Regions from separate parts of the Streptomyces sp. NPDC001599 genome, predicted to be linked through region 2. Evidence: riboswitches for the same ligand, from Rfam matches in the RefSeq annotation. Region 2 holds a riboswitch; the other holds the start of a gene.
The links. Region 2 has a riboswitch for S-adenosylmethionine ahead of thrC (threonine synthase). Riboswitches for the same ligand answer to the same signal wherever they lie in the genome.
Positions count from the first base shown of each region.

Region 1: linked by a shared signal. The riboswitch ahead of ACFYZ3_RS02755 (aminotransferase class V-fold PLP-dependent enzyme) and the one ahead of thrC (threonine synthase) in region 2 are both predicted to bind S-adenosylmethionine.

Region 1 is NZ_JBIAVA010000001.1:599,766-614,794, forward strand. Features, by position in the region: gene ctaD (cytochrome c oxidase subunit I) at 1-757, shown strand, start outside; gene ACFYZ3_RS02715 (cytochrome c oxidase subunit 4) at 754-1,152, shown strand; gene ACFYZ3_RS02720 (Ig-like domain-containing protein) at 1,299-2,573, shown strand; gene ACFYZ3_RS02725 (hypothetical protein) at 2,663-3,064, opposite strand; gene ACFYZ3_RS02730 (heme-copper oxidase subunit III) at 3,274-3,894, shown strand; gene ACFYZ3_RS02735 (c-type cytochrome) at 3,960-4,769, shown strand; gene ACFYZ3_RS02740 (Rieske 2Fe-2S domain-containing protein) at 4,766-5,827, shown strand; gene ACFYZ3_RS02745 (cytochrome bc complex cytochrome b subunit) at 5,824-7,461, shown strand; gene trpD (anthranilate phosphoribosyltransferase) at 7,592-8,656, shown strand; SAM riboswitch class IV at 8,769-8,885, shown strand; gene ACFYZ3_RS02755 (aminotransferase class V-fold PLP-dependent enzyme) at 9,032-10,432, shown strand; gene ACFYZ3_RS02760 (glycerate kinase) at 10,339-11,607, opposite strand; gene ACFYZ3_RS02765 (SLC13 family permease) at 11,619-13,034, opposite strand; gene ACFYZ3_RS02770 (response regulator transcription factor) at 13,115-13,780, opposite strand; gene ACFYZ3_RS02775 (ATP-binding protein) at 13,777-15,029, opposite strand, start outside.
Region 2 is NZ_JBIAVA010000010.1:34,213-49,241, forward strand. Features, by position in the region: gene otsB (trehalose-phosphatase) at 1-808, shown strand, start outside; gene ACFYZ3_RS24705 (hypothetical protein) at 948-1,430, shown strand; gene ACFYZ3_RS24710 (trehalose-6-phosphate synthase) at 1,437-2,840, opposite strand; gene ACFYZ3_RS24715 (hypothetical protein) at 2,987-3,697, shown strand; gene ACFYZ3_RS24720 (glucosyl-3-phosphoglycerate synthase) at 3,708-4,652, opposite strand; SAM riboswitch class I at 4,805-4,952, shown strand; gene thrC (threonine synthase) at 4,970-6,262, shown strand; gene ACFYZ3_RS24730 (MoaD/ThiS family protein) at 6,259-6,534, shown strand; gene ACFYZ3_RS24735 (cold-shock protein) at 6,976-7,179, shown strand; gene groL (chaperonin GroEL) at 7,504-9,129, shown strand; gene ACFYZ3_RS24745 (NADH:flavin oxidoreductase) at 9,380-10,510, shown strand; gene ACFYZ3_RS24750 (carboxylesterase/lipase family protein) at 10,544-12,085, shown strand; gene ACFYZ3_RS24755 (hypothetical protein) at 12,082-12,429, shown strand; gene ACFYZ3_RS24760 (DUF397 domain-containing protein) at 12,392-12,604, opposite strand; gene ACFYZ3_RS24765 (helix-turn-helix domain-containing protein) at 12,588-13,427, opposite strand; gene ACFYZ3_RS24770 (hypothetical protein) at 13,546-13,935, shown strand; gene ACFYZ3_RS24775 (hypothetical protein) at 13,968-14,504, shown strand; gene ACFYZ3_RS24780 (TetR/AcrR family transcriptional regulator) at 14,509-15,029, opposite strand, start outside.

The DNA of each region.
Region 1 (15,029 bases), on a different contig from region 2:
GCCGTTCTTCTCCTTCATGACCTTCCTGATCGCGGTCCCGACCGGTGTGAAGTTCTTCAACTGGATCGGCACCATGTGGAAGGGCTCGCTGTCCTTCGAGACACCGATGCTGTGGTCCACCGGCTTCCTGATCACCTTCCTCTTCGGTGGTCTGACCGGTGTCATCCTGGCCTCGCCGCCGCTGGACTTCCACGTCTCCGACTCGTACTTCGTGGTGGCGCACTTCCACTACGTGGTGTTCGGCACCGTGGTGTTCGCGATGTTCGCCGGCTTCCACTTCTGGTGGCCGAAGTTCACCGGCAAGATGCTGGACGAGCGCCTGGGCAAGATCACGTTCTGGACGCTGTTCGTCGGCTTCCACGGCACGTTCCTGGTCCAGCACTGGCTGGGCGCCGAGGGCATGCCGCGTCGCTACGCCGACTACCTGGCCGCGGACGGCTTCACCGCCCTGAACACGATCTCGACGATCAGCTCGTTCCTGCTCGGTATGTCGATACTGCCGTTCTTCTACAACATCTGGAAGACCGCCAAGTACGGCAAGAAGATCGAGGTGGACGACCCGTGGGGCTACGGCCGTTCGCTGGAGTGGGCGACCTCCTGCCCGCCGCCGCGGCACAACTTCCTCACGCTGCCGCGCATCCGCAGTGAATCCCCCGCCTTCGACCTGCACCACCCCGAGATCTCCGCGATCGACCAGCTGGAGAACGTCGGCCACGGTGAGAAGGCCCTCGCCGGCGGCAAGGAGGCCGGGAAGTGAAGATCCAGGGCAAGATGTTCATCTGGTTGAGCGTCTTCATCCTCGCCGTGGCGGTTGTCTACGGCTACTGGTCCAAGGAGCCGGCCGGTACCACGGCGCTGTTCCTGGCCTTCGGCCTGGCCATCATGATCGGCTTCTACCTCGCCTTCACGGCGCGGCGGGTCGACGCGGGGGCGCAGGACGACATGGAGGCGGACGTCGCGGACGACGCCGGCGAGGTCGGGTTCTTCAGCCCGCACAGCTGGCAGCCGCTGTCCCTCGCGGTCGGTGGCGCCCTCGCCTTCCTGGGCATCGCCGTCGGCTGGTGGGTCATGTACTTCTCGGCACCGATCCTCATGGTCGGCCTGTTCGGCTGGGTCTTCGAGTACTACCGCGGTGAGAACCGCACCCAGTAGCACGCGGACCCAGTAGCACGCGTCGAGCGCGAAGGGGCCCGGACACTCCGCCAGGAGCGTCCGGGCCCCTTCGTCTGCCGTACGGTCTCTCACCCTTCCGGCTTACCCACCGCGCCGCCGTTGACGTCTCTCCCTAGCGTGAGGCCATGAGCAACACGGTTCACTTCCAGGCGCGGGGGCGTACGGTCGTCGGCTGCACCCTGCTGGTGATCGCCCTCGGCGCGAGCGTCACCGCCTGCCTCGGCGACGACGACAACCCACTGTCCGCCACGCCCTACGACGCGGCCGGCCAGATCTCCTTCAACGGCCCCACGGACGCCGGGAAGAAGGCCGACCCGGACAAACCCCTGGAGGTGGTCGCCGAGGGCGCCGACGGGCGCATCACGGACGTCACGGCCATGGACGCGGCCGGACGCCACGTCGCGGGCGAGCTGTCCGCCGACGGAGCCCGCTGGCACAGCACCTCGCCCCTGGCGGCCAACGCCAGCTACACGGTGCGCGTCAGCACCGAGGACGGGGACGGCGCGCCCGGCCGCAAGGTGCTCACCTTCGAGACCGGCAAGCCCGGCGCGAAGAAGACCCTGGACGTCACCTTCGGGCCCAAGGCGGGCGCGTACGGCGTCGGTCAGCCCATCACGGCGGAACTGAGCCAGCCGGTCAAGGACCCGGCCCAGCGGGCCATAGTGGAGCGCGCCCTGAAGGTCGACTCCACCCCCGCCGTGCGGGGCGGCTGGTACTGGGTGGACGACAAGAAGCTGCACTACCGGCCCGAGGAGTACTGGCCCGCCCACGCCACCGTCAAGGTCCACAGCACCCTGGACGGCATCAAGATCGGCGACCGGATGTGGGGCGGCAAGGCCAAGCCCCTGAAGATCACCACGGACGACCGCGTGGTGGCCGTCACCGACGCCGCCGCCCACACGCTGACGGTCTACCAGGACGGCGAGGCGATCCGGGAGATCCCGGTCACCACCGGCAAGCCCGGGTTCGAGACCCGCAACGGCGTCAAGGTCGTCCTCGGCAAGGAATCCTTCGTACGCATGCGCAGCAGCACCGTCGGCATCGCCGAGGGCTCCTCGGAGTCGTACGACCTGCCGGTCTACTGGGCCACCCGGGTGACCTGGAGCGGCGAGTACGTGCACGCCGCCCCCTGGTCCGTCGGCTCCCAGGGCATCGCCAACGTCAGCCACGGCTGCGTCGGCATGAGTACCGACAGCGCGGAGTGGTTCTTCAACACGGTCCAGGAGGGCGACCTCGTCGAGGTCGTCAACTCCGGCGGCGAGACGATGGAACCCTTCGGCAACGGCTTCGGCGACTGGAACATGGACTGGACCAAGTGGCGCACCGGCAGCGCCCTGACTGGCGGCACCGGTGCGTCGAACAACCAGGACACGGCACGTCTACGCCCAACGGCTGTGTGAGGTTTTGAAGGGGCGCGGGGAACTGCGCGACCAGCCACGATGGCGCGGCACACGCGACAAGACCCGCACCCCCGAGCTGGAAGGCGCCCCTAGACTCCCTGCAGCCGCTTCTCCCGCAGCAGCGCGGCCAGCGCACCCGCGAACTCCACCGGCTCCACCGGCAGCGTCACAGCCGCCTCCGCCCGGCTCCACGTGGCCAGCCACGCGTCCTGCGGCCGGGCGATGAGCAGCAGCACCGGCGGGCACTGGAAGACCTCGTCCTTGATCTGGCGGCACATGCCCATGCCGCCCATGGGCACGGCCTCGCCGTCCAGGACGCAGACGTCGATCCCGCCCTTGTCCAGCTCCTTGAGCACGGCGGCCGGGGTCGCGCACTCCACGAACTCGACCACGGGCACGTCCGGAGCCGGCCGGCGGCCGGTCGCGAGCCGCACCTGTTCGCGGGTGTTGGAGTCGTCGCTGTAGACCAGCACCGTGGCGGTCGCCTGCATGCTTCCTCCGATACGCGGTGAGACCGGTGAAGGCTGTCGTAGCCCGTTGGGGCGGATGCTACTCCCTCGAACGTCCCGTCAGCACTGGTTCGGACAGGCCTTCGACAGGCCGCCGACGGGCCGTTCGATGGGCCATCCGGGCCGTACAAGCAGGGGGAACACACCGAACGGCACCCCCCGGGGTGAGGGCGGGATAAGCGACCGACATAATGTCGGTCGTGGCGACAGCAACGACAGTAGAAACCGGGCACGCGCACCCGTCGGTCAACCGGCCGAACCTCACCAGCGTCGGAACCATCATCTGGTTGAGTTCCGAGCTGATGTTCTTCGCGGCCCTCTTCGCGATGTACTTCACCCTGCGATCGGTGACCGGCCCGGACTTCTGGTCCGAGAAGGCCGACGCGCTGAACATCCCGTTCTCCGCGACGAACACCACGATCCTGGTGCTCTCCTCCCTCACCTGCCAGCTCGGCGTGTTCGCGGCCGAGCGCGGTGACGTGAAGAAGCTCCGGATGTGGTTCATCGTCACCTTCGTGATGGGTGCGATCTTCATCGGCGGTCAGGTGTTCGAGTACACCGAGCTGGTCAAGCACGAGGGCATCTCGCTCTCGTCCGACCCGTACGGCTCGGCGTTCTACCTGACCACCGGCTTCCACGGACTGCACGTGACGGGCGGACTGATCGCCTTCCTGCTGGTCCTCGGCCGCACCTACGCGGCCCGGAGGTTCACCCACGAGCAGGCGACCGCCGCCATCGTCGTGTCCTACTACTGGCACTTCGTCGATGTGGTCTGGATCGGCCTGTTCGCCACGATCTACCTGATCAAGTAGTCGCGGCACGCACCCGCGCAATACCAGAAGCATCGACGCAGAAGATCCTGACACCGGGGTAATCCGTGAAAAAGCTCTCCGCACGACGACGCCATCCGCTGGCGGCCCTCGTCGTCCTACTCCTCGCGCTGGCATGCACAGGGGGGCTGTACGCCGCGTTCGCACCCGCGAGCAAGGCGCAGGCCGATGAATCCGCCCAGTCCCTCGCCATCGACGAGGGCAAGAAGCTCTACGCCGTCGGCTGTGCCAGTTGCCACGGCACCGGAGGGCAGGGCACCACCGACGGTCCGAGCCTGGTCGGCGTGGGCGCCGCGGCCGTCGACTTCCAGGTGGGCACCGGCCGCATGCCGGCCCAGCAGCCCGGCGCGCAGGTCCCGAAGAAGAAGGTCATCTACTCCCAGGCGGAGATCGACCAGCTCGCGGCGTACATCGCGTCGCTGGGTGCCGGTCCGGCGATCCCCTCGGAGGAGAAGTACGGCCCCGAGGGCGCGGACATCGCCAAGGGTGGTGAGCTGTTCCGCACCAACTGCGCGCAGTGCCACAACTTCACCGGCAAGGGCGGCGCCCTGACGCACGGCAAGTACGCGCCGAGCCTCGAGGGTGTCGACCCGAAGCACATCTACGAGGCCATGCAGACCGGCCCGCAGAACATGCCCTCCTTCCCCGACACCACGCTGTCGGAGCAGAACAAGAAGGACATCATCGCCTACCTGGACGCGGTCAACGGTGACGACACCGAGAGCCCCGGTGGTCTCAGCCTCGGCGGACTCGGCCCGGTCAGTGAGGGTCTGTTCGCCTGGGTGTTCGGACTGGGCGCGCTGATCGCCGTCGCCGTCTGGGTCGCCGCTCGGACCGCAAAGGCCAAGAAGTCATGAGTAGCCAAGACATTCCAGAAGAGAACCTGCCGGCAGAGCAGGACCGCCCGCACGGCGCGGCCGCCCGGCCCGCGGACGAGACGAACCCGTTCGCCGACCCGGGTCTGCCGCCCCACGAGCCGCGGGTCCAGGACGTCGACGAGCGGGCCGCCAAGCGGTCCGAGCGCACGGTCGCCCTGCTGTTCACGCTGTCGATGCTGGCCACCATCGCCTTCATCGCCGCGTTCGTGGCGATCGACGTCGACAAGTCGGTCTACATCTTCCCGCTCGGTCACATCAGTGCGCTGAACTTCGCGCTCGGCATGACGCTCGGCGTCGCGCTGTTCGCCATCGGCGCGGGCGCGGTCCACTGGGCCCGCACCCTGATGTCCGACGAGGAGGTCGCCGACGAGCGTCACCCGATCGAGGCGTCCCCCGAGGTCCGTGCCAAGGTCCACGCGGACTTCAAGCAGGGCGCCAAGGAGTCCGTGATCGGGCGCCGCAAGCTGATCCGCAACACGATGCTGGGCGCGCTCACCCTGGTGCCGCTCTCCGGCGTCGTCCTGCTGCGCGACCTCGGTCCGCTGCCCGGGACCAAGCTCCGCCACACCCTGTGGTCCAAGGGCAAGCTCCTCGTCAACATGAACACCAACGAGCCGCTGCGTCCCTCCGACGTCGCGGTGGGCTCGCTCACCTTCGCCATGCCCGAGGGCCTGGAGGAGCACGACGAGGACTTCCAGAACGAGATCGCCAAGGCCGCTCTGATGATCATCCGGCTGGAGCCGGACTCCATCAAGGACAAGCGCGAGCTCGAGTGGTCGCACGAGGGCATCGTGGCGTACTCGAAGATCTGCACCCACGTCGGTTGTCCGATCTCCCTGTACGAGCAGCAGACGCACCACGCGCTCTGCCCCTGCCACCAGTCCACCTTCGACCTTGCCGACGGCGCCCGGGTCATCTTCGGTCCCGCCGGTCACGCCCTGCCGCAGCTGCGCATCGGCGTGAACGACGAGGGTTACCTCGAAGCGCTCGGCGACTTCGAAGAGCCCGTCGGTCCTGCTTTCTGGGAGCGCGGATGAGTACTGCAGCCAACGAACCGTCCCGCTCACGCGGGAAGGCACCGGCCGGCGAGCGCGTCGCCGACTGGGCCGACGGCCGGCTGGGGATCTACTCCCTGGCCAAGGCCAACATGCGCAAGATCTTCCCCGACCACTGGTCGTTCATGCTGGGTGAGGTCTGCCTCTACAGCTTCATCATCATCATCCTCACGGGTGTGTACCTGACGCTGTTCTTCCACCCGTCGATGGCCGAGGTCGAGTACCACGGCTCGTACGTGCCGCTGCAGGGCCAGATGATGAGTGAGGCGTACGCCTCCACTCTGGACATCAGCTTCGACGTCCGCGGCGGTCTGCTGATCCGGCAGATCCACCACTGGGCCGCGCTGATCTTCCTGGCCGGCATGTTCGTGCACATGATGCGCGTCTTCTTCACCGGCGCGTTCCGCAAGCCGCGCGAGGTCAACTGGCTGTTCGGCTTCCTGCTGCTCGTCCTCGGCATGTTCACCGGTTTCACCGGTTACTCGCTCCCGGACGACCTGCTCTCGGGCACCGGCATCCGCTTCATGGAGGGTGCGATCCTGTCCGTGCCGATCGTCGGCACGTACATCTCGTTCTTCCTCTTCGGCGGCGAGTTCCCCGGCCACGACTTCGTGTCCCGGTTCTACTCGATCCACATCCTGCTGCTGCCGGGCATCATGCTCGGCCTGCTGGTGGGCCACCTGATCCTGGTCTTCTACCACAAGCACACGCAGTTCGCGGGTCCCGGCAAGACCAACAAGAACGTCGTCGGCATGCCGCTGCTGCCGGTGTACACGGCGAAGGCCGGAGGCTTCTTCTTCCTGGTCTTCGGTGTGATCTCCGTCGTGTCGGCCATCGCCACGATCAACCCGATCTGGGCCATCGGGCCCTACCGGCCCGACCAGGTCTCCACCGGCGCCCAGCCGGACTGGTACATGGGCTTCTCCGAGGGCCTGATCCGTGTGATGCCCGGCTGGGAGATCAACGCCTGGGGCCACACACTCGTCCTGGGCGTGTTCGTCCCGCTGCTGATCTTCCCGCTGGTCCTGGCGGCGATCGCGGTCTACCCGTTCATCGAGTCCTGGGTCACCGGCGACAAGCGCGAGCACCACATCCTGGACCGCCCGCGCAACGCCCCGACCCGTACGGCCTTCGGTGTCGCCTGGCTGACCGTCTACTTCGTGCTGCTGATCGGTGGCGGCAACGACCTGTGGGCCACCCACTTCCACCTGTCGATCAACGCGATCACCTGGTTCGTCCGCATCGCGTTCTTCGTCGGACCGGTCGTCGCCTTCATCGCCACCAAGCGGATCTGCCTGGGCCTCCAGCGCCGGGACAAGGACAAGGTGCTGCACGGACGCGAGTCCGGCATCATCAAGCGCCTGCCGCACGGTGAGTTCATCGAGGTGCACGAGCCGCTCAGCCAGGAGCAGCTGCACACGCTCACGGCGCACGAGCAGTACCAGCCGGCCGAGATCGGCCCGACGGTCGACGAGAACGGCGTCGAGCGCAAGGTGAGCGGCACGCAGAAGCTCCGTGCCAAGCTCAGCGAGTCGTACTACGGCGAGGAGTCGCAGATTCCGAAGCCGACCGTCGAGGAGTACAAGGAGATCACGAGCGGCCACGGCCACCACTGACCCTCCAGCGTCGCCACACCACGGTCGAAGGGCCCCGTTCCGTTCTGCGGACGGGGCCCTTCGCCCTGCCCGGGGCTGGATAGGGTGGGAGCACGATCCCGTCGACGACACACATGATTCAGGAGCGGCTATGAGCGCTGTGACCCCCGCTGGAGGCGACACCACGGCGGACCGCTCCTGGCCCGCCCTGTTGAACGGACTGCTGGACGGCCGCGACCTGAGCGCGGACGACACCGCCTGGGCGCTGGACGTGATCATGCGCGGCGAGGCGACCGACGTGCAGATCGCCGGGTTCGCGGTGGGCCTGCGGTTCAAGGGGGAGACCGTCGAGGAGATCTCCGGGCTTGTCCGCACCATGTACGAACACGCCAACGTGATCGAGGTGCCGGGCAGGACCGTCGACATCGTCGGCACCGGCGGCGACGGCGCCAAGACGGTCAACATCTCCACCATGTCGGCGATCGTCCTGGCCGGCACGGGGGCGAAGGTCGTCAAACACGGCAACCGGGCCGCCTCCTCGGCGTCCGGGGCCTCCGACGTCCTGGAGAAGCTCGGGGTCAACCTGGAGCTGACGCCGCAGCGGGTGGCGGAGGTCGCCGAGGAAGCCGGCATCACCTTCTGCTTCGCCGTGAAGTTCCACCCGGCGCTGCGCCACGTGGCGACGGCCCGCGGTCAGCTCGGCATCCGTACGGTGTTCAACTTCCTGGGTCCGCTGACCAACCCCGCCCGGGTGAAGGCCCAGGCGGTCGGGGTCGCCCACGCCCGGATGGCACCGATCGTCGCCGGTGTCTTCGCCGAGCGCGGCCACTCGTCGCTGGTCTTCCGCGGCGACGACGGACTCGACGAGCTGACCACGACCTCCACCTCCCGGGTCTGGGTCGTGCGCGACGGCCGGGTGACCGAGGAGACCTTCGACCCGCGGGACGTCGGGATCGAGCTGGTGCCGGTCGAGGCGCTGCGCGGGGCCGACGCCTCCTACAACGCCGACGTCGCCCGCCGCCTGCTGGCCGGCGAGCAGGGCCCGGTGCGGGACGCGGTCCTGCTGAACTCGGCGGCGGCCCTGGTGGCCCTGGAGCCCGGTGAGGGTCCGCTGGCGGGGCAGCTGCGGGCCGGGATGGACCGGGCGGCCGAGGCGATCGACTCCGGGGCGGCCCGGCGGGTGCTGGAGCGCTGGGTGGCCGTCAGCAACGCCTGAGCGGCAGTACGGCAGGCAGTACGGCAGTACGGCAGGCAGTACATGTGACGTGCGTCCCGCGATCCGGAACCGGGTTGCGGGACGCCGATCATTTCCCCTAGGTTTTTCGACAGGTCATGAGTGACAGTCATGAGGCCCCGGCCGACTGTCCGGCAACCCTCCGTCCGTGGCGGGGTGCCCCGGGTGAGGACCAGGTCGTGGACAGCAAGGTCCACGGCAAGCGCGGACCCCTCGCGGAACCAGGGGTCCTGGGTCGTCCGAGGGAGTCTTCCGTGAACCAGCGAATGCGATAGGGCCGCAGAGCCCCGCCTCCGCACACCCCTTTTCTTCTCTTCACAGCGCCCTGCCGCGCGCTGGTCCTCACGGGAGTCCGCCATGTCCGTACCCACCGCTGTCGCCACCCCGCTGCCCGTCCTCGGCCGGGACGTCACCGTGCCGCTCGTCACCGGCGGTCAGGTCACCTACGCCGCGCTCGACTACGCCGCCAGCGCGCCCGCGCTCCAGCGGGTCTGGGACGACGTGGCCGCCTACGCGCCCTACTACGGCAGTGTGCACCGGGGCGCCGGGTACCTCTCGCAGCTGTCGACCGACCTGTTCGAGAACGCCCGCGGGACCGTCGCCGGGTTCCTCGGCTGCCGGGACGACGACCAGGTCGTCTTCACCCGGTCCACCACCGACTCCCTGAACCTGCTCGCCGCCGCGCTGCCCGCCGACTGCCGGGTCTTCGTCTTCGAGACCGAGCACCACGCCTCGCTGCTGCCCTGGCGCGACGCCGACGTGACCTACCTGGACGCCCCGCGCACGCCCGCGCAGGCCGTCGAGACCCTGGAGCGCGCCCTCGCCGCCCGCGAGCCGTACGGACCCGCCCTGGTCTGCGTCACCGGCGCCTCCAACGTCACCGGCGAGCTGTGGCCGGTGCGGGAACTGGCCGCCGCCGCGCACGCGCACGGCGCCCGGATCGTGCTGGACGCCGCCCAGCTCGCCCCGCACCACCCGGTGAGCGTGCGCGACCTGGACGTGGACTGGGTCGCCTTCTCCGGCCACAAGCTGTACGCGCCCTTCGGCTCCGGCGTGCTGGCCGGGCGGGCCGACTGGCTGCGCGAGGCCGAGCCGTACCTGGCCGGCGGCGGCGCCAGCCGCAGTGTCTCCCGGCGCGCGGACGGCGGCGTGGACGTCCAGTGGCACGACAGCGCCGCCCGCCACGAGGCCGGGTCGCCCAACGTCATCGGCGCCTACGCGATCGCCGCCGCCTGCAAGGCGCTCACCGAGGCCGGGTTCGACACGCTGGTCGCCCGCGAGGAGTACCTGATCCGGACGGTGCGCGAGGGCCTCGCCGAGGTGCCCGAGGTGCGCGTCCTCTCCCTCTTCGGCGACGACGCGCCGCGCGTCGGGGTGCTCTCCTTCGTCGTCGAGGGCTGGAACAGCTCGCACTTCGCCGCCGCGCTCTCCGCCGAGTACGGCATCGGCGTGCGCGACGGCCTGTTCTGCGCCCACCCGCTGGTGCGCACCCTGCTCGGCAGCGACCCGCAGACGCAGGGCGAGTGCGGCGCGCCCGAGGCGGCGCCCGGCGAGAAGTCCCTCAACGCCATCCGCGTCAGCTTCGGCGCGGGCACCCCGGACGAGCACGTGGAGCGGTTCGTGAGCGCCGTCCGGGAGCTGGTGAGCGACGGCGCCCGCTGGAACTACCGCACCGAGGACGGGCGCTGCGTGCCCGACACGACGTCCGGCGACACGGCGTCCGGCGACACGGCGCCGGTGACCGGCACCGCCGCCTGAGCCGTCCCGGCCGGCAACCGGGCCCCCAGCAGCACCATCCGCAACGCCCGTTCCGTGGCCTCGGTGAGAAGCTCGGAGGCGCGCAGCAACGCGTCCGCCAGGGCCATCGGCGCCGGCATGATCCCGTGGCAGGCGTCCACCCCGGGCACGTCGTGCGCGCCCTCGCCGAGCGTGCCCGCCAGGGCGAGGACGGGCCGGCCGGAGAGCTTGGCGCGGCGGGCCACCTCGGCCGGGACCTTGCCGCGCGGCGTCTGGTGGTCCAGGGCGCCCTCGGCGGTGAGCACCAGGTCGGCCCGGGCGAGGCGGGCGTCCAGGTCGAGGTGGCTCAGGAGCACGTCGAAGCGGGGCAGCAGCCGGGCGCCGACGGCGGCGAGCCCCGCGCCGAGACCGCCGGAGGCGCCGGTGCCGGAACCCGTCCGCAGGTCGGTGCCGACGACACCGAGGTCGCGGGTGAGGACGCGCGCCCAGTTCTCCAGCCCGGCCGACAGCTCCTCGACCTGCGCGGGCGTCGCCCCCTTCTGCGGCCCGAATACCCGGGCCACGCCCCGCTCGCCGCACAGCACGTTGTACGGGTTGCAGGCGACGAGCAGCTCGGTGTCCTTCAGCCGGGCGTCCAGACCGGACGGGTCGATGCGGACCAGGCGGTTCAGCTCCCGTCCGCCGGGGCCGAGTTCGAAGCCGTCCGCGTCCAGCAGCCGGGCCCCGAGCGCCTGGAGCGCGCCCGCGCCCCCGTCGGACGTACCCGAGTCGCCGCAGCCGACCAGGACGCGCCGCGCCCCGGTGCCGAGGGCGGCGCGGATCAGCTCGCCGACGCCGTACGTGGTGGTGGCGCCGGGGTCGCGCAGGGCGCGGGGGACCAGGGACAGGCCCGCGACGGCCGCCATCTCCACCACCGCCGTGCCCCCGGTGCCGAGCAGCGCGAAGTGGGTGCCGACCCGGTCGCCGACCGGGCCGGTGGCGGCCAGCGCCACCAGCCGCCCGCCGGTCGCCTCCGCCAGCGCCACGGCGGTGCCCTCGCCGCCGTCCACCAGCGGGATGCGGTCGATCTCGGCGTCCGGCAGCACCCGGCGGACGCCCGCCGCGATGGCGTCGGCGGCGGCCCGGGCGGACAGGGACTCCTTGAATCCGCTGGGGGCCACGACGACACGGTTCAGCACAGGGGACGGAGAGGACATGGTGGGCTCCTTCAGCGGGTGACGGGCACGCCGAGCAGCGGCCAGACCGCGGCGGCGAAGAACAGCACGAGCAGGGCGGTCAGCGGCGCCAGTACGGCGGACAGCCGCAGCAGGTCGCGCGGGGTGTAGGTGGGGACGCCGGGCACGTCGGAGAAGAGCGTGACCGGCTTGGCGGAGGCCGGGAGCGTGTGGCAGAACCCGGCCGCCGCCGTAGAGGCGAGCGCGGCGGCGACCGGGTTGACCCCGGCGCCGACGGCCGCGGCGATCACCAGCGGGACCAGCACGGAGGAGCGGGCGGAACGGGACTGGAGGACCAGGTGGGCCGCCGTGCTCACCGCGACCACCACGCCGAGGAAGACGGCCGGGGCGACGTCCGCGGGCAGGCCCGACACCAGCCACTGCGCCGCACCGGAGTCGGCCAGCGCGACGCCCATCGCCATCGTCGCCGCCATGAACAGCAGCAGCGACCACGGCACGGTCCTCAGCGCGTCCTTGAGCCGTACGGTGCCCAGCGCGGGGGAGGAGGCGACGACCGCGCCGATCAGCGCCACCACGGCGGGGGAGACCCGGTGCAGGGGCTCGCTGCACCACAGGGCCACCACCGTGGCCAGCAGCAGCGCGCAGCGCTTCTCGGCCTGTGTCCAGGGGCCGGTGACCGGGCACTCGCTGTGCCGCTGTATCTCCTCGGCGGTGATGCGGACGGGCCCCGCGCGGTCCGCGCGGCGCGTGGTCGTCAGCAGGACCGTCTCCGCGGCGAGGTGGGAGGAGGCCACCGCCAGCGGCAGGCCGAGCAGCAGCCACTGGGTGAAGCCGATCCGGTCCCCGGTCGCCTCCCACAGCACCGACACCGTGATCAGATGCGCACCGGCTCCGATCAGGGTCGCCACCGCCGACAGCAGGATCACGGTCGGGAACAGCAGCGCCAGCATCACGACCAGTCGTTTCCGGTCGGCGAGCGCCTTGGCGAGGGCGAGGAACACCGGCAGTGCGAGCGCCGCCCGGCCCGAGGTGGCCGGCACCGCGAAGGCCGTGACGACCAGCGCGGCCGTCGTCAGGTGCACCAGCTGCCGCACCGTGCGCGCCCCGCCCACCAGGAACGCCGCCGCCCGCCCCGCGAGCCCGGTCCGGGCGACCGCGGCGGCCAGCACGAACGCGCAGATCAGCAGCCACACTGTGTCGTCACCGAGGGTGCCGAACAGCGTGTCGCTGCTGATCACACCGGTCGCGGTGAGCGCGAGTCCGGCGCCCAGCGCGATGTACGTGTCGTCGATCGGCGTACCGATCCAGGCGCAGGTGGCCAGCGCGAACACGGCGAGGGTCAGGCGCGCGTCGCCGCCCAGGGCGGGGAAGTTGGCGGGGACCGCCAGCAGCGCGCACAGGGACAGCGCCGCGCACAGGGCCGCCGCGAGGCGGAGGTTCAACGTCACGCCTCGAGCGTCCACGGGCGCGGTGAGCCCTCAATGAGGGTCACATGAAGGAAACTTCACCGGACCGCGGGACGCGGGCCTCACCAGGCCGGCAGCCGGTACCCCATCCCGCGCACCGTCTCCACCTGCTGCGCGCCGAGCTTCTTGCGCAGGGCCCGCACGTACACGTCCACGATGTTGGAGCCCGGGTCGAAGTCGTAGCCCCACACGTGCGACAGGATCTGCTCGCGGGACAGTACCTGCCCCGGGTGGCGCAGGAACAGCTCCAGGAGCACGAATTCACGGGCCGTCAGGTCCACGGTGCGCCCCTCGGCGCGGGCGCGGCGGGTGCGCAGGTCGAGGCTGAGCGTCCCCGACTTCAGCACCGTCACCTCCGGCGCCCTGGCCGCCGTCCGCAGGCGCAGCCGGACCCGGGCGAGCAGCTCCTCGAAGCGGAACGGCTTGGTCATCCAGTCGTCGGCGCCGCCCTCCAGCCCGGCCACCGTGTCCCGTACCGAGTCCCGTGCGGTCAGCACGATCACCGGAGTCGTCACCCGGGCCTCGCGCAGCTCGCGCAGCACCGTGAAGCCGTCCCGGCCGGGCAGCCCGATGTCCAGGACGACGAGGTCGAATCCGCCGGTGAGGGCGTACTCGTAGGCGGCGTCGCCGTCGGCGACCGCGGTGGTGGTGAAGCCATTGGCGCGCAGGCCCTTCTGGACGAAGGAGGCGATGCGTTCCTCGTCCTCGACGATGAGGATGCGGTTCATGGTCGTGCCTCTTCCAGAGTGAGTACGAAGGTGGCGCCGCCGCCCCGGGTGGTGCGCAGGTCGACCCGGCCGCCGTGGCCCTCGGCGATGGCCCGCACGATGGACAGCCCGAGTCCGGCGCCCGTGCCGCGCACCCCGCGGCGGGCCGTGCCGCGGCGGAACCGCTCGAAGATCACCTCGGCGTCCTGCGGCTGGACGCCGGGCCCCGAGTCGGCGACGTACAGCTCGATCCGGGAGCCGTCGGCGCGGGAACCTATGCGGACCCGCTGACCGGCCGTGGTGTGCTGCACGGCGTTCTGCGCGAGCTGCACCATCGCCTGGGTGATCCGCTGGGGGTCGAGGTGGGCCTCCCGGTCGGCGACCCCGTCCAGCACCCACTCCCGGTCGCCGAGGGTGCGGGCCTTGACGTAGATGTCGGCGGTGAGTTCGGCGAGCTGCACCGGTTCGGGGGTGACGAAGTCGGGGCGCTCGGCCTTGGCGAGCAGCAGCAGGTCCTCGACGATGCGGCTCATCCGGTCCAGTTCGTCGGTGACGAGCCGGACGGTCTCCTCGCGCTCCGCCGGATCGTCGCCCATCAGTTCCAGGTGGCCGCGCACGATGGTGATCGGGGTGCGCAGCTCGTGCCCCGCGTCGTCGACGAACCTGCGCTGGGTGGCGAAGGCGCGCTCCAGCCGGTCCAGCATGGCGTTGAACGTCTCGGCGAGCGCGGCCACGTCGTCGTGGCCGTGCACCGGGATGCGCCGGGTCAGGTCCTGCTCGGTGAGCTGGGCCGCGGTCGTGCGCACCAGCCGCACCGGTTTCAGGATGCGGCCCGCCACCACCCAGGCGATGCCGGTCGTCATCAGCAGGGCGACGCCGGAGATGGCGAGCAGGACGCGGAACACCTCGTCCGCGCGCGCCTGTTCGCGCCCCGGGTGGAAGGCGACCACGAAGGCGGCCGCCGGTTCGCCGCCGTAGCGGGCCACGGTGACCTTGGCCCAGCGGATCTCGCCCTCGGGCCGGTCCAGGGTGCCGGAGGAGTCGGGGGAGGCGTAGATGCGGCGCCGGGCGTCGGCGTCCTCGTGCAGGGGCCGGCCGACCGGGATCTCGCGCTGCTGGATAATCTGCGTGGGACGGCTGCCCACCTCGCCCACCAGACCGACCAGTTCCTCGTCCAGATCGGCGTACTGCCGCTCCAGGAACACCCGCAGCAGCCGGCCGGGGTCGGTGAAGGGGCGGCCCGTCTCCGGATCGAAGCCCTGCTCCTCGA
Region 2 (15,029 bases):
GGCCGGACGCGAGGGGCTCGACGCCCTCCTCGCCGACCCCGGCCGCGCGGTGGTCGCGCTCGACTTCGACGGCACGCTCGCCCCGATCGTGCCCGACCCCGACCGGGCCCGCGCCCACCCGGAGGCCGTACCGGCGCTCGCCGCCCTGGCCCCGAAGGTCGCCTCGATCGCCGTGATCACCGGGCGCCCCGCCGAGGTCGCCGTCCACCACGGCGGCTTCGCGGACGTCCCGGGCCTCGACCGCCTCGTGGTCCTCGGCCACTACGGCGCCGAGCGCTGGGACGCCGCCACCGGCACCCTGACCACGCCGGAACCGCACCCCGGTGTCGCCGCCGTCCGCGCCGAGCTGCCGGCACTGCTGGAGCGGTCCGGGCCGGCGGCGCAGGGCGCCTGGACGGAGGACAAGGGCCACGCGGTCGCCGTCCACACCCGCCGCGCCCCCGACCCGCAGGCCGCCTTCGACGCCCTGCGCGCCCCGCTCACCGGCCTGGCCTCCCGGCACGGCCTGATCGTCGAGCCGGGCCGCCTGGTCCTGGAGCTGCGCCCGCCCGGCATGGACAAGGGCGCGGCGCTGCGGTCGTACGTCCACTCCCTCGGCGCCGCCTGCGTCCTCTTCGCCGGCGACGACCTCGGCGACCTCCCGGCCTACGCGGCCGTCGACACCCTCCGCACCGAGGGCACCCCGGGCCTCCTGGTCTGCAGCGGCAGCGACGAGGTGACGGAACTGAGGAAGCGCGCGGACGTCGAGGTGCCCGGCCCCGCCGGAGTGGTCGCCCTGCTGGCGGCCCTCGCGCGCCGGCTGGCCTGAGACAACGTCACGGACGGTTCCGCCGCCTGTCACAGGCGTGTCCGGACACCGCGGGCGGGGCAACCCGGTCCGCCGCACCGGCTGTCTTGCACGCCGTAAAGCCTGCTCAGTGAGGCCCACGACCGTGGAGGAACCCGTCATGTCCGCTCGGAAGACCCCGATGCTCGCCCTCGCCGCCGTGGCCCTCGGCCTGGCGCTGACCGCCTGCGGCAACAGCGGCGACAGCGGGAACGGCGGCACCGACGACGGCGCCGCTCCCGCCGCGACCGTGACCGCGACGAGCACCGCACAGCCCTCCGCCGCGGACGACGGGACCGCCACCGGCGGCGCGTCCTCGCAGCCCGCGGAGGGGTCGAAGCCGGACCAGGAGACGGGGGAGAAGTGCACGGACCAGCTGGACTACGCCGGTGACCCGCGGTCGAACGCCGAGATCAACTCGATCGGCGCGGACACCGGCGCCTGCCCCGAGCCGCAGTCGGGCGGCACGTCCTCCGGCACCCCCAAGGAGGACGGGGTCAAGTGCACGGACCAGGTGGACTACGCCGGTGACCCGCGGCCGAACGCCGAGATCAACTCCATCGGCGAGGAGACCGGCACCTGCCCGCCGGTGCAGGACAAGTAGCCCCCGTCAGCCGCGCAGCGCGTCCAGCTGCTCCAGGAACCACCGCGCCGGGGGCAGTGCGGTGCCGGCGGCCGCCAGCCGCTTCGAGCGCTCGGCCCGGTCCCCCGCCGGCAGCCCGAGCGCCGCGTGCAACGCGTCCGCCGTGCCCACGACGTCGTACGGGTTCACCACCACCGCGTCCTCGCCCAGCTCCTCGTACGCCCCCGCCTCCCGGGACAGCACCAGCGCGCACCCCGCGTCGGAGACGACCGGGACCTCCTTCGCGACCAGGTTCATCCCGTCCCGGACGGGGTTGACGAGTGCCACGTCGGCCAGCCGGTACGCCGCCAGCGACCGCGCGAAGTCGTCCTCCAGATTCAGCACGACCGGCGTCCACCCCGGTGTGCCGAACTCCTCGTTGACCGCCTCCGCGACCCGCCGCACCTCGGCCGTGTAGTCCCGGTACACGGCGAGATCCTGCCGCGAGGGGTAGGCGAAGGCGACGTGCACGACCCGCTCGCGCCACTCCGGCCGCCCGGCCAGCAGCTCCCGGTAGGCCAGCAGACCGCGCACGATGTTCTTGGACAGCTCGGTGCGGTCCACCCGCACCACGGTGCGGCGCGCGCCGCCGTCCGGCGCGGTGCCGATCTCCGCCCGCAGGTCCGCCAGCCGCTCCTCGACGTCGGCCTCGTGCGACCGCTTGCGCAGGAAGTCGCCGTCGGCACCCAGCCCGTGCACGCCGATCTCCGTGCCGCCGAGCCCGCCCACCACGGCGTCGCAGCAGGCGGTGAACGCGTCCGCCCAGCGCCGGGTGAGGAACCCGAGCCGGTCGGCGCCCAGCATCCCGCGCAGCACCTGCTCGGCGATGTCGTCCGGCAGCAGCCGGAAGTAGTCGACCGGCGCCCAGGGCGTGTGCGAGAAGTGGCCGATGCGCAGGTCCGGGCGCAGCTCGCGCAGCATCCCCGGCACCAGCGTCAGGTGGTAGTCCTGCACGATCGCGACCGCGCCCTCGGCCGCCTCCTCGGCCAGCGCCTCGGCGAAGGCCCGGTTGTACGCCTCGTAGGAGGCCCACTGCCGCCGGAACTCCGCGTCGAAGACCGGCTCCAGGGGCGTCTGGTAGAGCATGTGGTGCACGAACCACAGCACCGAGTTGGCGATCCCGTTGTACGCGTCCGCGTGCACGTCGGCCGGCACGTCCAGCATCCGCACGCCGTCCTCGCCGACCCCGCGCCGGACCGCCTCGCGGTCGCCGTCGCCCAGCGCCGAGCACACCCACAGCGTCCCGGCGTCGGGCCCGATGGCCGACAGCCCCGAGACGAGCCCGCCACCACCCCGTTTGGCGTGCAGCGAGCCGTCCCCGCGCACCTCGTACGAGACCGGCCCCCGGTTGGAGGCGACCAGCACCTGAGCAGCACCGAAGCTTGAAGCCATACGCCTCAACCTAGCCCGGCCCCTCGAACCTCAAACGTTTCCCCGGGTCACGTCGGCGGCGATTCGGTCACGCGCCTTGTGCAGGAAGTGTGAACAGGTTGAGGATGTGCGGTGCACATTTCAACTTCTTGGGGGGCGGGCGAACCATGCCCATACGTATACGCACACGGCACCGGCGCACGGGCAGACTCGCGGCCACGGCGGCACTGATCGCGGCCTCCGCGCTGGCTCTGGCCGGCTGCGGGGAGGGCGACGCGAGCACCAAGGCGGACGAGGCTCCCGCGAAGGCCACCACCTCCGCCACCGACACCGCCACGCCGAGCAGCAGCCCCACTCCCGAGGCGTCCCCCAGCACCGAGACCCCGACCTCCACCCCCACTCCCACCGCCGTCACGCTGCCGGACCTCACCGGCGGCAGCATCGGGGCGGCCGTCAGCGCCGCCGAGAAGGCGCACGTCGGCTACACCGTGCGCCTTGAGGGCAGCGGGCAGCGGGCCTCCTCCTGGGGCAGCGGCGAGAAGGTCTGCGAGCAGAGCGGCGGCTCCGGCGCCGTGACCTTCACCGTCCCCCGCGACGGCCGCGACTGCGTCGGGCGCCTGCTGCACACGCCGGAACCCGCCCCGAAGCCGTCGAAGACCCGGGCCGACGGCACCGGCGGCACGAGCGGGAGCGGCGGGACCGGCGGCGGCTCCGGGGCCTGCGAGCTGATGAGCCCGGCCGGAAACTGCTACGCCGACGGCCAGTTCTGCGCCAAGAAGCACCGGGGCCTGAGCACCCACGGCCGCGGCGGCGAGTACCTGACCTGCGAGCGGGACTCCGGCGGCAGGTGGCGTTGGTCGGACGGCGTCTCCGGCTGAGGCGCCCGGGTCACGCCACCTTCCGGGCCGCGTACTCCGCGATCTCCGTCATCGGGGGCCGTTCCTCGGTGTCCACGGCGTAGGTGCGCGGCTCGAAGCCGTCGACGCCCCGCTCGAACTGGGTGAGGGCCGGGCGGACCAGGTGGCCGCGGGCCAGGCGGAGCTGGGCGGTGCGGTAGATCGCCGCGGCCATCCGGCCCAGCGCCCGCCCGTCCTGGTGGCGGTGGACGCGGACCCCGACGTCGACCTGCGCGAGCGCGTCCAGACCCACCAGGTGCAGGGCGTCGACCAGCATGCCCAGCTCGACGCCGTAGCCGACCGGGAAGGGGAGCCGTTCGAGCAGCGAGCGGCGGGCCGCGTACTCACCGCCCAGCGGCTGGACGAAGCCGGCCAGCTGCGGCCAGTGCATGTTGAGCAGCGGGCGGGCCATCAGCTCGGTGACCCGGCCGCCCTGCCCGGCCGCCCCGGCCAGCGGGCGGTCGTACATGGCCTTGACGAGGTGCACCTCCGGATCGGTGAGCAGCGGGCCCACGATCCCGGAGACGAAGTCGGCGGAGAACTCGCGCAGGTCCGCGTCGACGAAGCAGACGATGTCCCCGGCGGTGACCAGCAGGGAACGCCACAGCACCTCGCCCTTGCCCGGCACGGCGGGGATGCGGGGCAGGATCGCGTCACGGTGCACGACGCGCGCCCCGGCCGCCGCGGCCACCTCCGACGTACGGTCGCTCGACCCGGAGTCCACGACCACGATCTCGTCGACGAGCGGGACTGCGAGCACCAGCTCCCGCCGGATCACCGACACGATGTCGCCGACCGTCGCCTCCTCGTCCAGGGCGGGAAGCACCACGCTCACCGACTGCCCGGTGGCGTGCTTGGCGGCCAGAAGGTGCTGGACCGGCCGGTCCGCGGCCGACCAGGAGCGTGCGTTCAGCCAGCGCTCGACTTCTTCCAGCACGTCCCGTGGTCTCCTTCGTGATCCGTTGTGATCCATCTCGCGGTACGGACGACTGTCTCGACCGCCCTGGCCTTCGGTTACAGTCTTGAACAACGCGTGGGGCCACCGCATGCCGGGGTCGCCGCGTGTACCAGCGCGAAACAACTTCATACCGCTCATCCAGAGGGGCAGAGGGATACGGCCCGATGAAGCCCCGGCAACCCTCCAGTCGGTTCTTGTCACACGGACGTGGCGAGGCTCCCGGCTAGGGAAGGTGCCAAATCCGTCTCACGGCGAGATGCGTCGTGAGGAAGATGAGGAGAAAGGGCCTCGCCTCCATGGCTGTGCAGACTGCCGAAACCTCCACGAACCCCACCGACGCCGCCGTCGACCTCGGCCCCGCCGCCGCGCTGAGCTGCCGGGAATGCGGCCACCGGGTTCCGCTCGGACCGGTCTTCGCCTGCGAAGAGTGTTTCGGCCCCCTCGAGATCGCCTACGACTACTCGGCCTACGACACCGAGGAACTGCGTAAGCGCATCGAAGCGGGCCCCGCGAACATCTGGCGCTACGCCCCCCTGCTGCCGGTCCCGGCCGACGTCGCGACCAAGCCGAACATCAACCCCGGCTGGACCAAGCTCGTCCAGGCCGACAACCTGGCCCGCGAACTGGGCGTCACCGGCGGCCTGTACGTCAAGGACGACTCCGGCAACCCCACGCACTCCTTCAAGGACCGCGTCGTCGCCCAGGCCATCGAGGCCGCCCGCGCCTTCGGCTTCACCACCCTGTCCTGCTCCTCCACCGGCAACCTCGCCGGGGCCGTCGGGGCCGCCGCCGCCCGCGCCGGCTTCCGCTCCTGCGTGTTCATCCCGCACGACCTGGAGCAGGGCAAGGTCGTCATGGCCGCCGTCTACGGCGGTGAGCTGGTCGGCATCGAGGGCAACTACGACGACGTGAACCGCTTCTGCTCCGAGCTGATCGGCGACCCGGCCGGCGAGGGCTGGGGCTTCGTCAACGTCAACCTGCGCCCCTACTACGCCGAGGGCTCCAAGACCCTCGCGTACGAGATCTGCGAGCAGCTCGGCTGGCGGCTGCCCGACCAGATCGTCGTGCCGATCGCCTCCGGCTCCCAGCTGACGAAGATCGACAAGGGGCTCAAGGAACTGATCGAGCTGGGTCTGGTCGAGGACCGGCCGTACAAGATCTTCGGCGCGCAGGCCGAGGGCTGCTCGCCGGTCTCCACGGCGTTCAAGGCCGGTCACGACGTGGTCCGCCCGCAGAAGCCGAACACCATCGCCAAGTCGCTGGCCATCGGCAACCCGGCCGACGGCCCCTACGTCCTCGACATCGCCCGCCGCACCGGCGGCGCGGTGGAGGACGTGACCGACGAGCAGGTCGTGGACGCGATCAAGCTGCTCGCCCGTACCGAGGGCATCTTCGCGGAGACGGCGGGCGGCGTGACGGTCGGCGTCACGAAGAAGCTGATCGAGAACGGCGTCCTCGACCCGTCGCTCACCACCGTCGTCCTCAACACCGGCGACGGACTGAAGACCCTCGACGCGGTGGCCGGCACCGGCCTCACCGCCACCATCCGCCCGAACCTGGACTCCTTCCGAGAGGCTGGCCTCGCATGAGCGTGACCGTTCGCATCCCGACCATCCTGCGCACCTACACCGGCGGCAAGGCCGAGGTGAGTGCCGACGGTGCCAACCTCGGGGAGGTCATCTCCGACCTGGAGAAGAACCACACCGGCATCGCCGCCCGCGTCCTGGACGACCAGGGCAAGCTGCGCCGCTTCGTCAACGTCTACGTCAACGACGACGACGTCCGCTTCGAGCAGGGCCTTCAGACCGCGACGCCGGACGGCGCGGGCGTCTCGATCATCCCGGCGGTGGCCGGCGGCTGACGCGGTCACCGATGCGGGACTGATCCACCGCAGATACACCTTGTAGTGCGTATTGCCCTCTCCGTAAGAGAAACGGAGGGGGCAATTCCATGTGGTTGAGCGCGGTAGAGTTGGGGAACGCGCTCCCGATCGGCACAACGGGAACCGTTAATTCCTGCCGCCCGCCCGACAAGAAGTAGCCAAAGTGCGAGCGTATTCTGCGGCTTTTGTTCTCTTTGCGTGACCCGACTTGACCCGAATTCAGGCGAATTCTCGCCACATTCCGGACCGGGTGCGTCCAGATTTCTCGTCCGATTGACCTGTTGCAGACGGCAGTTGGACAGATACATTCAGCCGCGGTCGACGCGTTCCGGCGCACGCCCCCAGTCGTGAGGGGGCGAGGTCTGACCCGGGTCCGCGAAGTGCGGATCTGTGCAAGGGCCAGTAATAGGGGAGTTAGGCATGGCTCAGGGCACCGTCAAGTGGTTCAACGCGGAGAAGGGGTACGGCTTCATCGCGGTCGACGGTGGTGCGGATGTTTTCGTCCACTACAGCGCGATTCAGATGGACGGCTACCGCACCCTCGAAGAAGGCCAGCGGGTCGAGTTCGAGATCTCGCAGGGTCAGAAGGGCCCGCAGGCCGACATGGTTCGCCTCAGCGCCTGAGACGCGCGGCCACCGCAACCCGGTCTTCATCCGAAGGGCCCGTACCCGCTGGGTACGGGCCCTTCGGCCTGCCCGGATGCCCCTCGCCCCCTTGTTCGCGGGTGGCTGACGGCCGGGCCCGATCCCCGAGAGGCGCTTGCACTCGACCATGCCGAGTGCTAATCATTGGCGTTAGCACTCTGAAGGTGAGAGTGACAACGAAGGACCGGGTCGGTGAGGCCCGCAGGCCGGGTGGGGAAGGAACCACAAGGCCGGCGAGCCGTCCGTCGCGGGCGCGGGCGCGGTCCGAAGGAATCACCCCCAGTCCTGGAGGGACCACTTCACATGGCCAAGATCATCGCGTTCGACGAGGAGGCGCGGCGCGGCCTCGAGCGCGGCATGAACCAGCTCGCGGACGCCGTCAAGGTGACGCTCGGCCCCAAGGGCCGCAACGTCGTCCTCGAGAAGAAGTGGGGCGCCCCCACGATCACCAACGATGGTGTCTCCATCGCCAAGGAGATCGAGCTCGAGGACCCGTACGAGAAGATCGGCGCCGAGCTGGTCAAGGAAGTCGCCAAGAAGACGGACGACGTCGCCGGTGACGGTACGACCACCGCGACCGTCCTCGCCCAGGCCCTGGTCAAGGAAGGCCTGCGCAACGTCGCGGCCGGCGCCAACCCGATGGCCCTGAAGCGCGGTATCGAGAAGGCCGTCGAGGCCGTCTCCGCCGCCCTGCTGGAGCAGGCGAAGGACGTCGAGACCAAGGAGCAGATCGCCTCCACGGCCTCCATCTCCGCCGCCGACACCCAGATCGGCGAGCTCATCGCCGAGGCCATGGACAAGGTCGGCAAGGAAGGCGTCATCACCGTCGAGGAGTCCCAGACCTTCGGTCTGGAGCTGGAGCTCACCGAGGGTATGCGCTTCGACAAGGGCTACATCTCGGCGTACTTCGCCACCGACATGGAGCGTATGGAGGCGTCGCTCGACGACCCGTACATCCTGATCGCCAACTCCAAGATCGGCAACGTCAAGGACCTGCTGCCGCTCCTGGAGAAGGTCATGCAGTCGGGCAAGCCGCTGCTGATCATCGCCGAGGACGTCGAGGGCGAGGCCCTGTCGACCCTGGTGGTCAACAAGATCCGCGGCACCTTCAAGTCCGTCGCCGTCAAGGCCCCGGGCTTCGGCGACCGCCGCAAGGCCATGCTCGGCGACATCGCCATCCTCACGGGCGGCGAGGTCATCTCCGAGGAGGTCGGCCTCAAGCTCGAGAACGCCACGCTGGACCTGCTGGGCAGCGCGCGCAAGGTCGTCATCACCAAGGACGAGACCACGATCGTGGACGGCGCCGGCTCGGCCGACCAGGTCCAGGGCCGCGTCAACCAGATCCGCGCCGAGATCGAGAACAGCGACTCGGACTACGACCGCGAGAAGCTCCAGGAGCGCCTGGCGAAGCTGGCCGGCGGCGTGGCCGTCATCAAGGCCGGTGCCGCCACCGAGGTCGAGCTCAAGGAGCGCAAGCACCGCATCGAGGACGCCGTTCGCAACGCGAAGGCGGCCGTCGAGGAGGGCATCGTCGCCGGTGGTGGCGTGGCCCTGCTCCAGGCCTCCCAGGTCTTCGAGAAGCTGGAGCTGTCGGGTGACGAGGCGACCGGCGCCAACGCCGTGAAGCTCGCCCTGGAGGCCCCGCTGAAGCAGATCGCCGTCAACGGCGGTCTCGAGGGCGGCGTCGTCGTGGAGAAGGTCCGCAACCTGACCGTCGGCCACGGCCTGAACGCCGCCTCCGGTGAGTACGTCGACATGATCGCCGAGGGCATCATCGACCCGGCGAAGGTGACCCGCTCTGCCCTGCAGAACGCCGCCTCCATCGCCGCGCTGTTCCTCACCACCGAGGCCGTCATCGCCGACAAGCCCGAGAAGGCCGCTCCGGCGGGCGCCCCGGGCGGCATGCCGGGCGGTGACATGGACTTCTGATCGACCGGTTCCGGTTGATCGACCGTCCAGCACGGACCGAGGGCGGCACTCCCCGACAGGGGGGTGCCGCCCTCGGGCGTGTCCGGCCCCCGACCACCCCTCGCTCCCTTCCGCCCCTCACCCTTCCGCTGTGGCCCGGGTCACATCGGGGCGCCGGACGGAATGGTCCGGCGGGGCCGGCCCGTTCCCGTTGGAGTGCGATGCATGCGCGCGCACATACCGACTGGTACCCCATCCCAGGAGCCCCCACGTGACCGTCACCCCCGCCGAGGCCGCCACCCGCGCCGCCCAGCTCCTCGCCCGCCCGGCCACCATCAACGGCCTCACCGTGCCGAACCGCATCGCGATGGCGCCGATGACCCGGATGTTCTCCCCGGGCGGCGTCCCCGGCGAGGACGTGGTGTCGTACTACTCCCGCCGCGCCGCCGCCGGAGTCGGACTGATCGTCACCGAGGGCACCTACGTCGGCCACGACTCGGCCGGGCAGAGCGACCGCGTCCCGCGCTTCCACGGCGAGGAGCAGCTCGCCGGGTGGGCGAAGGTCGCCGAGGCGGTGCACGCGGCGGGCGGCACGATCGTGCCGCAGCTGTGGCACATCGGCATGGTCCGCAAGGCCGGGGAGCAGCCCTTCCCGGACGCCCCCGCCGTCGGCCCGTCCGGTCTGCGCATCGGTGAGGACGAGCCCACCGGAAAGGCGATGACCCAGCGCGACCTGGACGACGTCATCGGCGCCTTCGCCGAGTCCGCCGCGGCCGCCGAGCGCATCGGCTTCGACGGCGTGGAGATCCACGGTGCCCACGGCTACCTCGTCGACCAGTTCCTGTGGTCCGGCACCAACCGCCGCACCGACGCCTACGGCGGCGACCCCGTGTCCCGGACGAGGTTCGCCGCCGAGATCGTGGCCGCCGTACGGGAGACGGTCTCCGCCGACTTCCCCGTGATCTTCCGGTACTCCCAGTGGAAGCAGGACGTCTACGGCGCCCGCCTCGCCGAGACCCCCGAGGAGCTGGAGGCCGTCCTCGCCCCGCTCGCCTCGGCCGGTGTCGATGCCTTCCACGCCTCCACCCGCCGCTACTGGCTCCCGGAGTTCGAGGACTCTGACCTCAACCTCGCGGGCTGGACCAAGAAGCTCACCGGCAAGAGCGCCATCACCGTCGGGTCGGTCGGTCTCGACGGCGACTTCACCAAGGCCTTCCAGGGCGAGGGCGCTCCCGTCGGCAGCCTCGACAACCTCTTCGACCGCATGGAACGCGACGAGTTCGACCTCGTCGCCGTCGGCCGCGCGCTGCTCCAGGACCCGCGGTGGGCCGAGAAGGTCCTCGGCGGCCGCTTCGACGAACTCGCCCCGTACGACGCGGCATCGCTGAAGACCCTCAGCTGAACGCGGTGCGCACCACGGCGTAGGGTCCGGAGGATGACGATCCCTGGACCTGCCGAGTCAGTGGAACCCGTGGTGCGCACCTCCTCCGGCGCGGTGCGCGGCCGGACCGAGGACGGCCTGACCGTCTTCCGCGGCATCCCCTTCGCCCAGCCCCCGGTGGGGGACGCCCGCTTCGCCGCCCCGCGCCGCCCCCGCCCCTGGGACGGCATACGCGACGCGTACGCCTTCGGCCCGCCACCCCCGCAGGACCTCGGCGTCGCGGGCACCGCCGGCCCCTCGGACGTCCCCGGGGGCGACGACTGGCTGACGGTCAACGTCTGGACGCCCGCCCCCGACCCGGCCGCCCACCGTCCGGTCATGGTCTGGATCCACGGCGGCGCCTACAAGATGGGCCACTCCGGCAGCCCCGCCTACGACGCCCGCCGCATAGCCGCCGACGGCGACCTCGTCGTCGTCACCCTCAACTACCGCCTCGGCATGGAGGGATTCGCCCACATCGAGGGCGCCCCCGCCAACCGGGGCCTGCTCGACCAGATCGCGGCGCTGGTCTGGGTGCAGGAGAACATCGCCGGGTTCGGCGGTGACCCCGACCAGGTCACGGTCTTCGGCGAGTCGGCCGGTGCCGGTTCCGTGGCCGCCCTGCTCGCCATGCCCCGCGCGGCCGGGCTCTTCCGGCGGGCCGTCGCCCAGAGCGTGCCGGGCACGTTCTTCTCCACCGGACTCGCCGCCGACGTCGGCGCCGCCCTCGCCGCCGAGCTGGGCCTGCGCCCGACCGTCGAAGACCTCTCGGAGGTCACGCCGGACCAGCTCGTCAAGGCGGGACAGGCCCTCGCCCCGAAGATGCCGGGCAACGTCCCCCGCTGGGGCCAGGCGGCGCCCACGGTCACCCCGTACGCGCCCGTCGTGGACGGCGAGTTCCTCCCCGTCACGCCCTGGCAGGCGCTCGCCTCCGGCGCGGCCCGCGACGTCGAGCTGATCGCCGGTCACAATCGCGACGAGAACCGCCTGTTCACCGCCATGGCGGGCAAGCTCGGCGAGATCGGCGAGGACCGCGCGAGCGCCGCGCTGCGCCTGTACGCCCCGGGCGGCGAGGCCGCCTACCGCGCCGCGTTCCCGGACGCGTCGGCCAACGACCTCTACGAACGCGTCCAGACCGACTGGCTGTTCGCCATGCCGTCCCTCCACCTGGCCGAGGCCCACCTCGCGGGCGGCGGCCGCGCCCACGTCTACGAACTCACCTGGCCCGCCCCGGCCTTCGACGGCGCGCTGGGCGCCTGCCACGCCCTGGACATCCCACTCCTCTTCGGCACCTTCCAGGCGGACCTGGCACTGCTCCAGTTCGGCGGTGCGGAGCCGTCCGCGGAGGCGCTGGCCCTGTCGTCCCGCTTCCGCGCCGCCTGGACGGCCTTCGCCGGCACCGGCGACCCGGGCTGGCCCGCGTACGACACGGAGTGGCGCCTGGTCCAGGTCCTGGACGCCGAGGCGACGGTCGTGCCGTACCCGCAGGAGACTTCCCGGCGCCTGTGGGAGGGCTACGAGTTCGCGCCGCTGCCGCTGGTGGACCCGAAGGCGTGAGCTTCCGAGGACTCCTGCTGGGTCTGTTCGCCGTCCCGGTCGTCGTCGGCGGGTACTTCCTGACCGAGGCGGCGACCGCCGACGGCACCCCGCAGTGCGACGGCATCATCGAGGAGTACGAGGACGCGGAGCGCTCCGGACCCATGAGACCGGGGGAGACGTGCGACTTGTACGACTTCGCCGACGGCCGCTCGGCGGGCACGCGGACGTACGAGCAGCAGAGGAAGGCGCAGGAGGAAGGGGCGGCGGACGACTACCGGACCGGGGGCTGGTGGCTGGCGTACGGCGCTGCCGGGCTGGCCGTGGTCACCACCCACCTCGGCCTGGGACGCCGCCGCGGCTGACTCCGTCGACGAAGACCGACCATGCCTCGGCCTGGAAGCGGAGGGTGGGTCCGGCGGGGTTCTTCGAGTCCCGGACCGGGATAGTGGTGTTGCCGGTGGCGACTTCGAGGCAGTTGCCACCGCTGCCGCCGCTGTAGCTGGACTTGTACCAAGTTGCCTCAGTGTCGCTCCTCATGAGCGTAATCCTGCGCCATCGCCTCGATAAGAGCCAGGGAGTTCTGCGGGGGCAGGGCGTAGGCCGAGAGGAGGTCGTAGGTCTGGCGCTGGTAGCGGACGATTGCGGGATCGTCCTCCAGTCGTCCCGTCCCTACGCCCTCGAAATAGGCCAGCGGCGGGGCGGCGTCGAAGTCCATCAGCTTGATGGCCCCCTCCAGCGCCGCGTGCGCCCCCGCTTCGAAGGGAAGTACCTGCACGATGATTCGGTTTCGGCGGACCAGGGCGACGATGTGGCCAAGCGCCTCGGCCATCACTTTGCGTCCTCCCGTCGACCGACGCAACGCGGCTTCGTCCAGCACCACCCACAACAGGGGATCTGTTGGATCGTCGAGCAACTGGGCCCTCTCCATCCGGGCCGTCACGAGCGCCTCGATCATGTCGTCCGGCGCGGTGGGCTGGTAGGCGCGGCATACGGCTCGCGTGTACGCAGGAGTTTGCAGCAGCCCTGGGATCAGCAGGGGCGCGTACTCCCTGATTTCCGCGGCCTGCGCTTCCGCCTCCGCCGCCTGCGCGAAGTGCTCCGGATACTTGGACTTGGCCGACGCCCCGCAGTTCCGCCGGAAGAAGTCCTCCGTGCCGAGGACGTCGTCCAGCAGGCGGGCGTACTCCGGCTGCATCCGACGCGTGCCGGACTCCAACTGCCCGATGAACGAACCGCTGACGAACAGCCGCGCGCCCAGTTCCTCCTGGCTCAGGCCGGTCTTCTCGCGGGCGTGGCGCAGCTCGGCACCGAGGAGGGCGCGGGGGGACGAGGACGGGTCGAGGTCTTTCGGTCCTGGCATGGTGACGGAACTCCTGGTCGCACAGCAGGGGTTGTTGGAGCACCCTGTATGGCCAGGTTAGGGGCGGAACGGACACGCTGTGTCGCGAATCACGAACTCAGCGTGGAGGTGAGGAAGGGTGCGGTCGACCGAAGAAGTCGTCGAGTCCCTGCGGCAGGCCCTCGTGGGCGCCGGTGTCGTACTGCCGTCCCTGTGCGTCGATCCGGTGACCGGCGCGAGTGACGAGCCGTTCGCCCTGGTCGACCTGGGGCGGTGCAACGTCCGGGTCGCGGAGCGGCTGGCGTCGGTGGTGCGGGGCGAGCGGCCGGCCGTCGGCACGCATGCCGTGGACGCGAGGGACGGGCGGGTGGGGGAGGTGATGGGACACGTCGGAGGCAACGTGCAGTTGCGGCCGGTTGCCGGGGGCCGGGAGTGGGACTGCCCGCGGGCGTCGGTCGACGTGGCGCGGCCGGAGGAGGTGCTGAAGGCGCGGCTGCGCAGGACGAACCGCGAGAGTGCGCACCCCTGAGGTCGTGGCCCTCCGCGTGATTCAATGACCGTATGGGGGAGGACTGTGCATCTCTGGGACCGCTGGAACTGACCGACGGCCGTTGGCGAGTCGGGGACGCCACGCGGCCGGACGCTCACTGGGTGGAGTTTCGCCCGGAAGGGCTTCACCAGCACGAGCCGGACTCCGAGGGGCAGTTGGTCCCGTGGTCCAGGGTCATGAACGGCATCAGGATCACCTGGGGCAAGCACCCCTGGGACACGAACAACAGGGGCCTGTACACGCTGAGGGGCATGGTCGCCACGCGTGACGGCGGCTGGTTGCACATGACGCTGCGCCACCCCTACGAGGACCACCAGCTGCGCTTCGACCAGCACACGCGCCCCTACCGGGCGGTTGACGCGCTCCGGCTGGAGGCCTTGCTGCGGCAGCTCGCCGATGACGGGAAGCTCCAGCTTCTCGGCGACCCGGAATGGGTGGGTCGTGCCGCGGCTCACCTGGCCGACGGGGAGAACCGCTGGATCACCAGCCGTTCGCTGCGGCGGGCGGTGGCGGAGGCCCTGGCGGCGGCCGGCCCCGTCAGCCCCTGACGGATCACGCGGGCGGCCAGGTGCGCAGGGCCGTGTCGGCCACCCGCTGGAGGTCCTCCCGGGTGGCGCCGCCGGTGGCCTGCACGGAGATGCCGTTGGCGAACGTCATGAGGTACCGGGCGATGTGCAGGGGGTCCGTGCCGGGCGGCAGGTCCCCGTCGTCGACGGCCTGCCGGAACCGGTCGCGGAGTTGCTCGACGCCCCCTTCGCGCCAGTCGGCGAGCAGGTCACGGGCGGAGCGTCCGGTCTCGCCGGCGGCGAGTGAGCCCTGGACGCCCAGGCAGCCGGACGGGCAGTCGGGGCGGGTGCTGACCTCCACGGCGCCGCTCAGGAACGCCGTGGCCACCTCGCGGGCGGTGGGCCTGCGCAGGGCGCGGGCGACGTAGGACGCGGGGCCCTCCTCGTAGCGTTCCAGCGCCTTGCGGAACAGGTCCTCCTTGTTGCCGAAGGCCGCGTACATGCTGGTGCGGGTGATGCCCATGGCGCCGGTCAGGTCGGTGAGGCTGGCGCCCTCGTAGCCCTGCT